3 regions of the Leptothrix sp. (in: b-proteobacteria) genome follow, and region 1 is predicted to be linked to each of the others. Evidence: predicted binding sites of a transcription regulator. Region 1 holds the regulator's gene; each other region holds the start of a gene.
The links. The regulator sigma-54, encoded in region 1, starts transcription at its own class of promoters, with help from an activator protein. The targets are predictions, from matches to a motif close to TGGCANGNAANCTGCTTT.

Region 1 (4,274 bases):
TCCAGTCCAAGGTGCGCCAGTTCTCGCAGCTGTCGGCGGCCTACAAGATCGATGGCGTGCCGTCGATCGGCATCCACGGCCGCTTCTACACCTCGCCCGCGCTGGCCGGTGGCGAGGGCGCACCCGAGAGCGAAGGCGCCACGCGCGCCCTGGCGTTGACCGATCAGCTGGTCGCGCGCATTCGCAAGGGCGGCTGAGCGTGCCGTTTTGCCCTGTGCTGATTCGCTTCGCCCTGATCGCTGCGGTCCTGATCGCGGCCGCCGTGCCGGCCCAGGCTGAGCGAGCCGACCGTGATCTGCCGCTGCAGTTCGATGCCGGCCAGTTGCGCATCGACGGCAAGAAGCGCGTCAAGCTGCTGAGCGGCGGCGTCGAGATCCGGCGCGGCACGCTGCTAATCAAGGCACGCGAGGTCGAATTGCGCGAAACGCCGCAAGGCCAGATCGTGCTGGCGCTGGGCAGCGAGGCCGAGCCGGCCAGCTTCGAGCAGAAGCGCGACGGCATCGACGAGCTGATCAACGGCCAGGCCCAGCGCATCGAGTACGACGCCACCACCGAGACCGTGCGCTTCACCCAGCAGGCGCGCGTGCGGCTGCTGCGCGCAGGCGTGCTGGCCGACGAGATCAGCGGCCAGACCATCACCTACGACCAGGCGCGTGACGCCTTCGACGTGCAGGGCGGCGCCGCAGGCGCCAGCGGCACGGGCCGCGTGCGCGGCGTGGTGACGCCACGCCCGGCGGCCAGCGCATCTGCACCGGGGGGCGCCCGTTGAGCGGCGTGCCCGCCACGCCGGCAAGCCTGACCGAGAGCCGCCTGGAGGCCACCGGCCTGCAAAAGAGCTATGGCGCGCGCAAGGTCGTGAAAGACGTGCACCTGGCGGTGCGCAGCGGCGAGGTGGTCGGCCTGCTCGGCCCCAACGGCGCCGGCAAGACCACCAGCTTCTACATGCTGGTCGGGCTGGTGCGGGCCGATGCCGGCCAGATCCGCATCGACGGCGCGCCGGTGCAGCGCCTGCCGATCCATGAGCGCGCCCGGCTCGGCCTGTCCTACCTGCCGCAGGAGGCGTCGATCTTCCGGCGCCTGACGGTCGAGGAAAACATCCGCGCCGTGCTGGAGTTGCAGCGCGACGCCCAGGGCAAGCCCTACAGCGACACCCGCATCGAGCAGCTGCTCGACGGCCTGCTGGCCGACCTGTCGATCGAGCGGCTGCGCGACAGCCCGGCGCCGGCGCTCTCGGGCGGCGAGCGCCGCCGCGTCGAGATCGCCCGCGCGCTTGCCACCCAGCCGCGCTTCATCCTGCTCGACGAGCCGTTTGCGGGGGTCGACCCGATTGCGGTGATCGAGATCCAGCGCATCATCGGTTTCCTCAAGAACCGGGGCATCGGCGTGCTGATCACCGACCACAACGTGCGCGAGACGCTGGGCATCTGCGATCGCGCCTACATCATCAGCGAAGGCCGGGTGCTGGCCGAAGGCCGCCCGGCCGACATCGTCGAGAACCCTGACGTGCGCAAGGTTTACCTCGGCGAGCATTTCCGCATGTAACGCCACCAAGAGCTGATTCCCGTGAAACCGTCCCTGCAGGTCCGCCTCTCGCAGCATCTGGCGCTCACGCCCCAGCTGCAGCAATCCATCCGCCTGCTGCAACTCTCGACCCTGGAGTTGCACCAGGAAGTCGAGCAGATGCTCGAACAGAACCCCTTCCTGGAAGCCGAGGACGACAGTTCCGGCTCCGGTGCCACGCCCGATCCTGAAACGGCGCCGCCGGCCGAGCGCACCAGCGCCGCCGACGAATCCTGGGAGCGTGACCGCAGCGCGCCCGACACCTCCGGCGAGTCGGCCATCGAGTCCTCGGCCGGCAGCGGCGAGGGCGAACCGGGCGCCGAGCAGCTCGACTTCAGCTCCACGCCCACCGCCGACGACTGGGACAGCAACGGCGACCGCGACGACTACCACGGCAGTTCCGAGCTGCCCGGCTCCCGCAACGCCGCGCCGGACGACGACGACAGCGACTGGAGCGAGCGCTCCACCTTCACGCCCAGCCTGCCCGACCACCTGCGCGACCAGCTGCTGGGCATGCGCCTGGCGGCCGAGGACATCCTGCTGGTCGAGTCGCTGATCGACTCGCTCAACGAAGACGGCTACCTGGCCGACGGTCTGGACGAGATCGCCGAGCGCCTGGCCACCGGCCTGGAAGCGGTCGAGGTGGCTGAGCTGGGCGTGGCCGCCATCCCGCCCGACCCGGCGGTGGCTGCCCAAGTGGCCGCCGAGCTGCGCGAAGACCTGATGGACCGCCTGCGCGTCGCGCTTGGCTGGCTGCAAAGCCTGGAGCCGACCGGCGTGGGCGCCCGCGACCTGGCCGAATGCCTGGTGCTGCAGCTGCGCGAACTGCCCGCGAGCCCGGCGCAGTCGCTGGCGCAGACCATCTGCCAGAGCCATCTGGCGCTGCTGGCGCGGCGCGACGTCAAGAAACTGACGGCAGCCACCGGTGCCGATGAGGACCTGATCCGCGACGCGCAGAGCCTGATCGTCAAGCTCGAACCCAAGCCCGGTCGCCGATTTGCGCGCGCCGAGGCCAACATCGTCGTGCCCGACGTGATCGTGCAAAAGAGCGGCCGCGGCTGGAAGGTGGTGCTCAACCCCGACGTGATGCCCAAGCTGCGCATCAACGACATGTACGCCCAGGTGCTGCGCCAGCACCGCAGCGGCACGCGCGGCACGGCCGATGCCAGCGGCGCGACGCTGTCGGCCCGCCTCCAGGAGGCGCGCTGGTTCGTCAAGAACATCCTGCAGCGCTTCGACACCATCCAGCGCGTCTCGCAGGCCATCGTCGAGCGCCAGAAGGGCTTCTTCACCCACGGCGAGATCGCGATGAAGCCGCTGGTGCTGCGCGAGATCGCCGATGAACTCGGCTTGCACGAGTCGACCATCTCGCGCGTGACCACCGCCAAGTACATGAACACGCCGTTCGGTACCTTCGAGCTGAAGTACTTCTTCGGCAGCTCGCTCAACACCGAGGCCGGCGGCAACGCCAGCAGCACGGCGGTGCGGGCGCTGATCAAGCAGTTCGTTGCGGCCGAGGACGGCAAGAAGCCGCTGTCGGACAGCCAGCTGAGCGCGATGCTCGAAGAGCAGGGCATCCAGGTCGCGCGCCGCACCGTGGCCAAGTACCGCGAGGCGCTCAAGATCGCCCCGGCCAATCTGCGCAAGGAAATCTGAGGCGACGCCCGCGCGTGAACCGGTTCCGGGCAGCGTGTCCCGGTCTGGGTCGGCGGGGGCCCGACCTTGGTGCACAGGGCCCGCCCGCGTGCGGAACCTTGAGCGCCAGGACGAGAGTGGGCGCTGACTTTACGGTGAGAAAAGGCACCTCTTGTTGTCGAACTGCCTCGGCAGTGTGACTTAGCGCACCCCGGAAACACTTGGGTTCAATTTTGCGCGTTTGCCTGGGTGGCGCGGCACGGCCTCTGCATAGAGCATGGCGTGAGATGAGGAGACCCGGCCATGACCACCCCTGCCCCGACGATCGAAAACACCCCGAACAGCACCGTCCCCAGCGTCGCCACCCGATCCCAGATTGCCACGCGCATCCATCAGCTGCTGCTGACCGAGTTGGGCGAAGACGTCGATATTTCCCTGCTGCTGGGCCCGCCCGACTACGCCCGCGCCGTGGTCAGCCTGTGCCGCTCCTGCGGCAGCGATGAACTGGCGCGTTTGGCTGAGCAGTTCCAGCGCCTGAGCGCCGAAGACACCCAGCGCCAGCGCTCCCAGCAGGTCACGCGCTACGGCGCATCCGCGGCAGCGGTCAAGGCTGACACGCGCCTGGGCTGAGCCAGCGCTCCATCTGCTGCTGCCGGTCATTGCCCCAGAACGGCTCCCCATCGATGATGAAGAACGGGGCGCCGAACACGCCGGCAGCAATCGCCGCGTCGTTCTCCTGGCGCAGCTTGTCCTTCCAGACCGGGTCGGCACAGACCGCAGCCGCCTGCCCGGCGTTCACGCCGAACTCTGCCGCCAGTGTCGCGAGCGCATCCGGCCGGCTCAGGTCGATGTTGCGGGTGAAGTAGGCCCGCAACCCGGCGTGCGCCCAGGCTGCCGCGCGTTGCGGGTCTTGCGCGTCCAGCCACCAGAACAGCCGGGCGGCGTTCTGGGTCGAAATCGGAAACGGCGAGGGCATCACCATCGGCACATCGGCCATGCGTGCCGAGCGGGCGAAGTCGTGCAGCGAGTATTCGCGCTTGAGCGGGTGCGATACCGGGCTTTTCAGTTCGGCGGCCTGA
Region 2 (4,274 bases), 260 kb from region 1:
GGCAGGGCACGGCGCAGCTGGATGGCCTCGGCGATGTGCGGAATCTGGACAGCCGGCGCGCCCGCCAGATCGGCCACGCTGCGCGCCACGCGCATCACCCGGTGCACGCTGCGCCCGGACCAGCCCAGCCGGCGCGCGGCGGCGTGCAGGAAGTCGGCGATGTTGACGGCCAGCGCGGCGTGGAGGTCGAGTCCGGCGGTGTCGAGTTCGGCGTTGCTGCAGCCTTGGCGCGCGGTCTGGCGTTCGCGCGCCAGCGCCACGCGTTCTGCTACCTGGACGCTGGGCTCGCCGTCGGGGGCGGCGCTCAGGGCTTCGGGAGCGACCGAGAGCACTTCCACCCGCAGATCAATGCGATCAAGCAGCGGGCCGGACAGCTTGCCCTGGTAGCGCGTGATCTGCTCCGGGCTGCAGCGACACGCCAGCAGCGGCGAGCCCAGTTGGCCGCACGGGCAGGGGTTCATGGCGGCGATCAATTGGCAGCGCGCCGGGAACTCGGCCTGCCGCGCGGCGCGGGAGATGGTGATGCGGCCGCTTTCCAGCGGCTCGCGCAGCGCCTCAAGTGCCGCACGGGGAAATTCGGGCAGTTCGTCAAGGAACAGCACGCCATGGTGCGCCAGCGAGATCTCGCCCGGCCGCGGTGGCGAGCCACCCCCCACCAGCGCCACCGATGACGCGCTGTGGTGCGGCGAGCGCAGCACCCGCCGGCCCCAGCGGTCGGCGTGAAACTGGCCCGCCAGACTCAGGATGGCGGCGGATTCCAGCGCCTGCGCCTCGGTCAGCGCCGGCAGCAATCCCGCCAGCCGCTGCGCCAGCATCGACTTGCCGGTGCCCGGCGGGCCGACCAGCAAAACGCTGTGGCCGCCTGCTGCTGCCACTTCCAGCGCCCGCTTGGCGACGGTCTGGCCTTTGACCTCACGCAGGTCTGGCAGCGGGGGTGGCGGTGCTGGTTCGCTCGGTTGCGGCGTGGACAGCGGCTGGGCGACGTCGGGGGCCTGCAGCGCCTGCACCACGTCGAGCAGATGACGGGCACTGCGCAGGCGCAAGCCGTGCACCCGGGCGGCTTCCTGTGCACTGGCCTGGGGCAACACCAGCCAGCGCGGGTGGGCGCTGCGCTGCAGGGCCAGCGCCATGGCGAGTGCGCCGCGTACCGGGCGCAGGTCGCCGGCCAGGGACAGCTCGCCGGCGAATTCCATCTCGGCGAGACCGGCCGTCTCGATCTGGCCGCTGGCGGCGAGGATGCCCAGCGCGATCGGCAGATCGAAGCGTCCGCCTTCCTTGGGCAGGTCGGCCGGCGCCAGATTGACGGTGATGCGCTTGTTGTGCGGGAAGTCCAGCCCGCTGTTCTGCAGTGCGGCGCGCACACGCTCGCGGGCTTCCTTGACCTCGGTCTCGGCCAGGCCGACCAAAGTAAAACCCGGCAAACCGTTGGCCAGATGGACTTCGACCGTGACTTCCGGGGCCTGCAGGCCCAGCAGGGCGCGGCTGTGAATCAGGGCGAGCGACATGGTGCATGCGCCCGGAGGCGAGAGCGGTCAGTGCGATGGATTGTGTGCACGATGCCGCAGATCGCGATTCCCCCTTTTGGGGGTTGCACCTTATTGGTGCAACTTGTGAGTGTGTGTACGGTGCATGGCGCCGATATGGCGCATGGATGGCGCGCCATATCGGGGCGTCCCGGCGGTAAATCCACATCTCAAAAGATGGCATGGAAGCTGCAGATAGAGGTCACTGAAACGCAGCGCTTATCTCAAGCAACCGCGTTCCCACTTTGTCCTGTTCCGTCAACTCCACCAGGAGAGCGCCATGAAAATGGTCACCGCCATCATCAAACCCTTCAAGCTCGACGAGGTGCGTGAAGCCCTCAGCAACATCGGCGTGCAAGGCATCACCGTGACCGAGGTCAAGGGCTTCGGCCGCCAGAAGGGCCACACCGAGTTGTACCGCGGCGCCGAGTACGTGGTCGATTTCTTGCCCAAGGTCAAGATCGAAGCGGCTGTCGATGACGCTGTCGTCGAACGTGTCATCGAGGCCATCGAAGGCGCCGCCCGCACCGGCAAGATCGGTGACGGCAAGATTTTCGTGACGACGCTGGAGCAGGTGCTGCGCATCCGCACCGGCGAAACCGGCAAAGACGCGCTCTGAGCGCCCGCGAGTCCTCTACCCGAGACAGACAACCATGAAGAAATTTCTAGCCAAACTTGTACTGGGCCTGGCCGTGCTGGGCTTTGCCGGCGGTGTGCTGGCGCAGGCGGCTTCCGAGCCTGCGGCGGCGGCATCGGCCGTGATGGAGGCCGCTTCGGCGGCTGTGGAAGCGGCCGCACCGGCTGCGGATGCTGCGCCCGCCGTTGCGGCGCCGGTGCCCAACAAGGCGGATACCGCCTGGATGATGGTCTCCACGCTGCTCGTCATCCTGATGACGGTGCCGGGCCTGGCGCTGTTCTACGGCGGCCTGGTGCGCGCCAAGAACATGCTGTCGGTGCTGATGCAGGTGATGGTCACGTTCTCGCTGATCGTTGTGCTGTGGGCCCTGTACGGCTACAGCCTGGCCTTCACCGAGGGCAACGCCTTCATCGGCGGCTTCGACCGCATCCTGATGCACGGCGTGTGGGACAACGTGGCGGGCACGTTCGCCAACGCCGCGACGTTCAGCAAGGGTGTCTACATCCCGGAAATCGTGTTTGCCGCTTTCCAGGCCACGTTCGCGGGCATCACCTGCGCACTGATCGTGGGCGCGTTCGCCGAGCGCATGAAGTTCAGCGCCGTGCTGCTGTTCATGGTGATCTGGTTCACCTTCAGCTACTTGCCGGTGGCTCACATGGTCTGGTTCTGGATGGGCCCGGACGCCTACAGTGCCGCAGGTGTGGTCGATGAGATGAATGCCAAGGCTGGCTACATCTGGCAGATGGGTGCTCTGGACTTTGCTGGCGGCACCGTGGTGCACATCAACGCGGCCGTGGCCGGTCTGGTGGGCGCGTACATGTCGGGCAAGCGCGTCGGTTATGGCCGCGAAGCCTTCACGCCGCACTCGCTGACGCTGACCATGGTCGGTGCCTCGCTGCTGTGGGTGGGCTGGTTCGGTTTCAACGCCGGCTCGGCACTGGAAGCCAACGGCTTTGCCGCCCTGGCCTTCATCAACACCTTCTTCGCGACCGCTGCTGCGGTGCTGGCCTGGTGCGTGGGTGAGTCGCTGCTCAAGGGCAAGGCGTCGATGCTGGGTGCCGCTTCGGGCGCCGTGGCCGGTCTGGTGGCGATCACGCCGGCAGCGGGCAACGTGGGCATCGTCGGTGGCCTGGTGATCGGCCTGATCGCCGGCTTCGCCTGCCTGTGGGGTGTGACCAGCCTGAAGAAGCTGCTGGGCGCGGACGACTCGCTCGACGTCTTCGGTGTGCACGGCATTGGCGGCATCGTCGGCGCGCTGCTGACCGGTGTCTTCAACTCGCCCAACCTGGGTGGCCCGAGCGCCGTGGGCGACTGGGTCACGGTCGGCATGATTGCGCCGGACGTCTATTCGGTGGCTGCGCAGTTCATGGTCCAGCTGAAGGCCGTGCTGATCACCGTGGTGTGGTCGGGTGTGGTCTCGGTGATCGCCTTCAAGGTGGTCGACCTGGTGATCGGCCTGCGCGTGACCGAAGAGGAAGAGCGCGAAGGTCTGGACATCAGCTCGCACGGCGAGACCGCTTATCACAAGTAAGGTCAGCAGCAGGTTTGCGGATCGGCTCGGGTTTCCGGGTCGTCCTCATCTGAAAGAGGGGTCGCCATGTGCGGCCCCTTTTGTTTTGGGTCGCCACCCCCACGTGCGGAGCTTCCTAGAATCGACCGACTCAGCACCGAACGGCACTCATCATGGTTCCTCACCTCGTCACCGCACTGAATGGCCCGATCAACGAGCTGGAGGCCCGTATCCTGGAATCGATGCCTGCCATCGAGCGCTGGTTCCGGCTGGAATGGATGGAGCACACGCCGCCGTTCTATAGCTCGGTAGATCTGCGTAACGCGGGCTTCAAGCTCGCGCCGGTCGACACCAATCTCTATCCGGGCGGCTGGAATAACCTGACGCCCGAGATGATGCCGCTGGCGGTCCAGGCGGCGATGGCCGCGATCGAGAAGATCTGCCCCGAAGCCAAGAACCTGCTGTTGATCCCCGAAAAGCACACGCGCAACACCTTCTACCTGACCAACGTGGCACGCCTGCGCGAGATCTTCACGCAGGCCGGCCTGAACGTGCGGCTGGGCACGCTCGACCCCGAGGTCAAGGAGCCGATGACGCTCGACCT
Region 3 (4,274 bases), on a different contig from region 1:
TTGCTCGCCCTCTGCCAGGGCCTGTTCCTGTCCAACAACGTCACCTTCATTGCCGTCAACGGGCTGGTCGGCCTGAGTCTGGCGCCTGCGGCCTGGATGGCCACGCTGCCCATGGCCGCCTACGTGGCCGGCGGGGCGCTGGCGGCGCCGCTGGTGGCGCGGCACCAGCGTGCCTGGGGGCGGCGGCGCACGTTTCAGCTCGGGCTGGTCGTCGCGATGGCGGCCTCGGCGCTGTGCGCCTGGGCGGCCATCAGCGGCAGTTTCTGGCTGCTGACCGCTGCGACCGTGCTGGCCGGCTACTACCAGGCCAACGCCTCGCTCTACCGCTTTGCAGCGACCGAACTGGTCGGCCCGTCGCTGAAGGAAAAGGCGATTTCCTGGGTGCTGGCGGGCGGCATTCTGGGCGCCATCGTCGGTCCCAACCTGGCGACGGCCACCCGCGATGCGCTGCCCCAGCCTTACGCCGGCGCCTACATTGCGCTGGTCGGCGTGGCCTTGCTGGCGATGCTGCTGATGTCGCGCATCCAGTTTCCGCCCTTGACCGAACCCGGCACGCCCGCCGCCAGCGGCCGTCCGCTGCGCGAAATCGCCCGCCAGCCGGTCTTCATCATCGCGGTGGCGGCCTGCGCGCTGGGCTACGGCGTCATGAGCCTGCTGATGTCGGCCACGCCCATCGCCATGGCGCAATGCGCCCACCCGTTCTCGGCCGCCGCCCTGGTGCTGGAATGGCATGTGCTGGGCATGTACGTGCCGAGCTTCTTCACCGGTGCGCTCATCAAGCGCTTTGGTGCGCTGCCGGTGATGGTGGTCGGGCTGGCCCTCAACATCGTCTGCGTGCTGATTGCCTTGTCAGGCGTCGACCTGATGCACTTCCTGGCCGCGCTGATCACGCTGGGGGTGGGCTGGAACTTCCTCTTCATCGGCGGCACCACGCTCGCCACAGAAACCTACCGGCCCGAGGAGCGCACCACCGCGCAGGCGGCGGTCGATTTCTGCGTCTACGCCACCATGACGCTCACTGCCTTCGGCTCCGGCGCGCTGGTCACCACCGGCGGCTGGCAGGCCATGAACCTGGGCTCGCTGCTGCCGCTGAGCCTGCTCGGCGCGGCTCTGGCGTGGCTGGCCGTGCGGCAGCGGCGCAGCGCCGTTCAACACAGCATCAGCGCCTGATCGTCCTGGCGCAGCACGCCTTCGCGCTGAAGCATGGCCAGCGTGCGGTAGAGCGCCTCGTGGGACACGCCCAGCTCGGCGGCGAGGTCTTTCTTGCTGCCGGGCAGGGGCAGGCGGCCGTCTTCGCCCTGGGTGATCAGCAGGTGCAGCAGCCGCTCGCGCACGGTCTTGAGGGCCAGGCGCTCGGCGTGGCCACGCTGGCGGCGGATTTCTGACGACAGCATGCCGATCCAGGCCCAGCGGGTGTCGGCGTCCTGGTCGATGGCCTCGTGCAGCGCGGCCACCGGCAGGGCGATCAGCGCGCAGTCGCTCAGTGCCGTGGCATCGCAGTGGTAGCGCGTGCTGCGCAGGCTGGCCTCGGCCAGAAAGCCGCCTGAGGCGCGTTGCAGGATCAGCAGGCGGCCGCTGCGGTCGGTGCGGCTCATCACCGCTTCGCCGTGGGCGACGTAGAACATCTGGCTCGGCGTCTGGCCGGTCACGAACAGGCTGCAGCCTTTGGCCAGTTGCAGCGGGCGCGCCAGTTCGCGCAGCCACGGCGTGAACTGCGCCAGGGGCGGGCGTTGCCAGACCTCGGGGTGGGATATGACTGCAGTCATAGGCGTTGGGCGCCGGCCTCTTTAGGCTGCGCACTTTTCCACTGTCCTGAAGGGCTGACTGCCATGATCAAACTCCGCTCCCTCGTGCTGGCTCTCGGTCTGAGCGCCGCCGCACTGTACGGCCAGACCGGCGCGTTGGCCCAGCACCACGGCCACGGCCATGGCGCTGCCGCAGCCGATGCGGCCCCGGCGCATGCCGCCGTCCCGGACCTGCGCGAGCTGGTCAAGTACCCGCCCGCGATGCGCGACCACACGCTGGCGAACATGCGCGATCACCTGCTGGCCCTGGCGCAGATCCAGGAGGCGCTGGCTGCCAATGCGCCCGATCGCGCCGCGCAGATTGCCGAGCAGCGGCTGGGCATGACCTCGCTGAAGGCGCACAACGCCCACGAGGCCGCCAAGCTCATGCCGCAGGGCATGCAGGACGTGGGCACCAGCATGCACCGGAGCGCCAGCCAGTTTGCGGTCGAGGCCCAGAACGCCGCCGCCACAGGTGACCTCAAGCCCGCGCTGGCCGCACTGGCCCGCACCACCCAGGCCTGCGTGGCCTGCCATGCGGGTTACCGGCTGCAGTGAACCCGGGGTGATGAGGCTGGCAGTGTGCGGCAGTGCCTGGCAGTCGGGGTGGCAGCCGGAATGGCAGTGATGGGGCCGCTGCCGGGGCTGTGAGGCCGTGAAATCGACGCTTCCCGGGCCAGGCAGCCTGGCACGCTTCTTGGAGTCATGCGCTGCATCAAGGAGCAATTGACGTGAATCTGGCAGCGCAGCGTTTCGTGCAATCCCTCAACCGCCACCTGGTCTGGGTGGTGGTGTTGAAGGTGCTGGTGCTCACCGCGCTGTGGTGGGCGGTGGTGCGCGACCAGCGTGTCAGCGTCGACGCCGATGCCGCCGCCCGCCTGCTGGGCGTGGCGCAGGCCGCGTCGGAGGCTCCTCTCCAGGCATCAGCCCCCACCCCGGACGTCCGGGATACCAGGACCCGTTCCCATGATCAGTGAACAGCTCGTCGACCTGTCGCGGCTGCAGTTTGCCGCCACGGCGATGTACCACTTTCTCTTCGTGCCGCTCACCGTCGGCATGGTCTGGCTGCTGGTCATCATGGAGGCCGTCTACGTGATGACCGGCAAGGTCATCTACAAGGACATGACCCGCTTCTGGGGCAAGCTCTTCGGCATCAACTTTGCGCTGGGCGTGACCACCGGCATCACGCTCGAATTCCAGTTCGGCACCAACTGGGCCTACTACTCGCACTACGTGGGCGACATCTTCGGCGCGCCGCTGGCGATCGAGGGGCTGATGGCCTTCTTCCTCGAATCGACCATGTTCGGCCTGTTCTTCTTCGGCTGGGACCGCCTGAGCCGCCAGCAGCACCTGCTGGTGACGACGCTGATGGCGCTGGGCACCAACCTGAGCGCGCTGTGGATCCTGATCGCCAACGGCTGGATGCAGAACCCGGTCGGCGCCGAGTTCAGCCCAGTGACCATGCGCATGGAGATGACCGACTTCTGGGCCATCCTGTTCAACCCCGATGCGCAGGCCAAGTTCGTGCACACCGTGTCGGCCGGTTACGTGACGGGCGCGATGTTCGTGCTGTCGGTCAGCAGCTGGTACCTGCTCAAGGGCCGTGACGTCGAGTTCGCGCGGCGCAGCTTCCGCATTGCGGCGGCCTTCGGGCTGGCGTCCGTGTGTTCGGTGATCGTGCTGGGTGACGAGTCCGGCTACACCGTGGGCGAGGCGCAGCAGACCAAGATGGCCGCCATCGAGGCCATGTGGGAGACCGAGCCCGCGCCCGCTTCCTTCAACGCCCTGGCCTGGCCGAACGAGGCCGAGGCCAGGAACGACTGGGCGATCGAAATCCCGTGGGTGATGGGCATCATCGGCACGCGGTCGCTGACCAAGGAGATTCCCGGCATCAAGGAAATCAAGGCGAAGAACCGCGAGCGCATCGTCAACGGCATCCAGGCCGTGCTCGCCCTGGAAGCGCTGCGCAAGTCGCCCAAGGACCCGGCGCTGCTGGCGCATTTTGATGGCTTGAAAGCCGACCTTGGCTTCGGCCTGCTGCTGAAGAAGTACACCGACCGGGTGCAGGACGCGACGCCCGAGATGATCCAGAAAGCGGTCGATTCCACCGTGCCGCGCGTGGCGCCGATGTTCTGGAGCTTCCGCGCCATGGTCGGCCTGGGCTTCGCGATGCTGCTGCTGTTCGGCCTGGCGTTCTGGACCACGCTCAAGAGCGAATGCGCTCAAAAGCCCTGGCTGCTGAAGGCGGCGCTGTGGATGCTGCCCGCGCCCTGGCTGGCCTGCGAGCTGGGCTGGTTCGTGGCCGAGTACGGTCGCCAGCCCTGGACCATCTACGGCGTGTTGCCCACCCACCTAAGCGTGTCGACGCTGAGCGTGGGCAACCTCTACGGCTCGCTGGCCGGCTTCGTGGTGTTCTACACCGTGCTGCTGGTGGTGGAGATGTTCCTGATGATCAAGTTCGCCCGCATCGGCCCGGGCAGCCTGGGCACG

Region 2: the regulator sigma-54 is predicted to act here: its motif matches at 1,702-1,719, upstream of AC5IG3_RS11450 (P-II family nitrogen regulator).
Region 3: the regulator sigma-54 is predicted to act here: its motif matches at 2,471-2,488, upstream of cydP (cytochrome oxidase putative small subunit CydP).

The regions. Positions count from the first base shown of each region.
Region 1 covers NZ_CBDFPH010000008.1:210,741-215,014, forward strand. The annotation lists gene AC5IG3_RS10135 (thiol:disulfide interchange protein DsbA/DsbL) at 1-197, shown strand, start outside; gene lptA (lipopolysaccharide transport periplasmic protein LptA) at 200-769, shown strand; gene lptB (LPS export ABC transporter ATP-binding protein) at 766-1,542, shown strand; gene rpoN (RNA polymerase factor sigma-54) at 1,564-3,216, shown strand; gene AC5IG3_RS10155 (hypothetical protein) at 3,499-3,825, shown strand; gene AC5IG3_RS10160 (2-hydroxychromene-2-carboxylate isomerase) at 3,800-4,274, opposite strand, start outside.
Region 2 covers NZ_CBDFPH010000008.1:469,718-473,991, forward strand. The annotation lists gene AC5IG3_RS11445 (YifB family Mg chelatase-like AAA ATPase) at 1-1,505, opposite strand, end outside; gene AC5IG3_RS11450 (P-II family nitrogen regulator) at 1,804-2,142, shown strand; gene AC5IG3_RS11455 (ammonium transporter) at 2,177-3,691, shown strand; gene gshA (glutamate--cysteine ligase) at 3,844-4,274, shown strand, end outside.
Region 3 covers NZ_CBDFPH010000009.1:130,207-134,480, forward strand. The annotation lists gene AC5IG3_RS13965 (MFS transporter) at 1-1,170, shown strand, start outside; gene AC5IG3_RS13970 (Crp/Fnr family transcriptional regulator) at 1,149-1,766, opposite strand; gene AC5IG3_RS13975 (hypothetical protein) at 1,830-2,342, shown strand; gene cydP (cytochrome oxidase putative small subunit CydP) at 2,516-2,761, shown strand; gene AC5IG3_RS13985 (cytochrome ubiquinol oxidase subunit I) at 2,751-4,274, shown strand, end outside.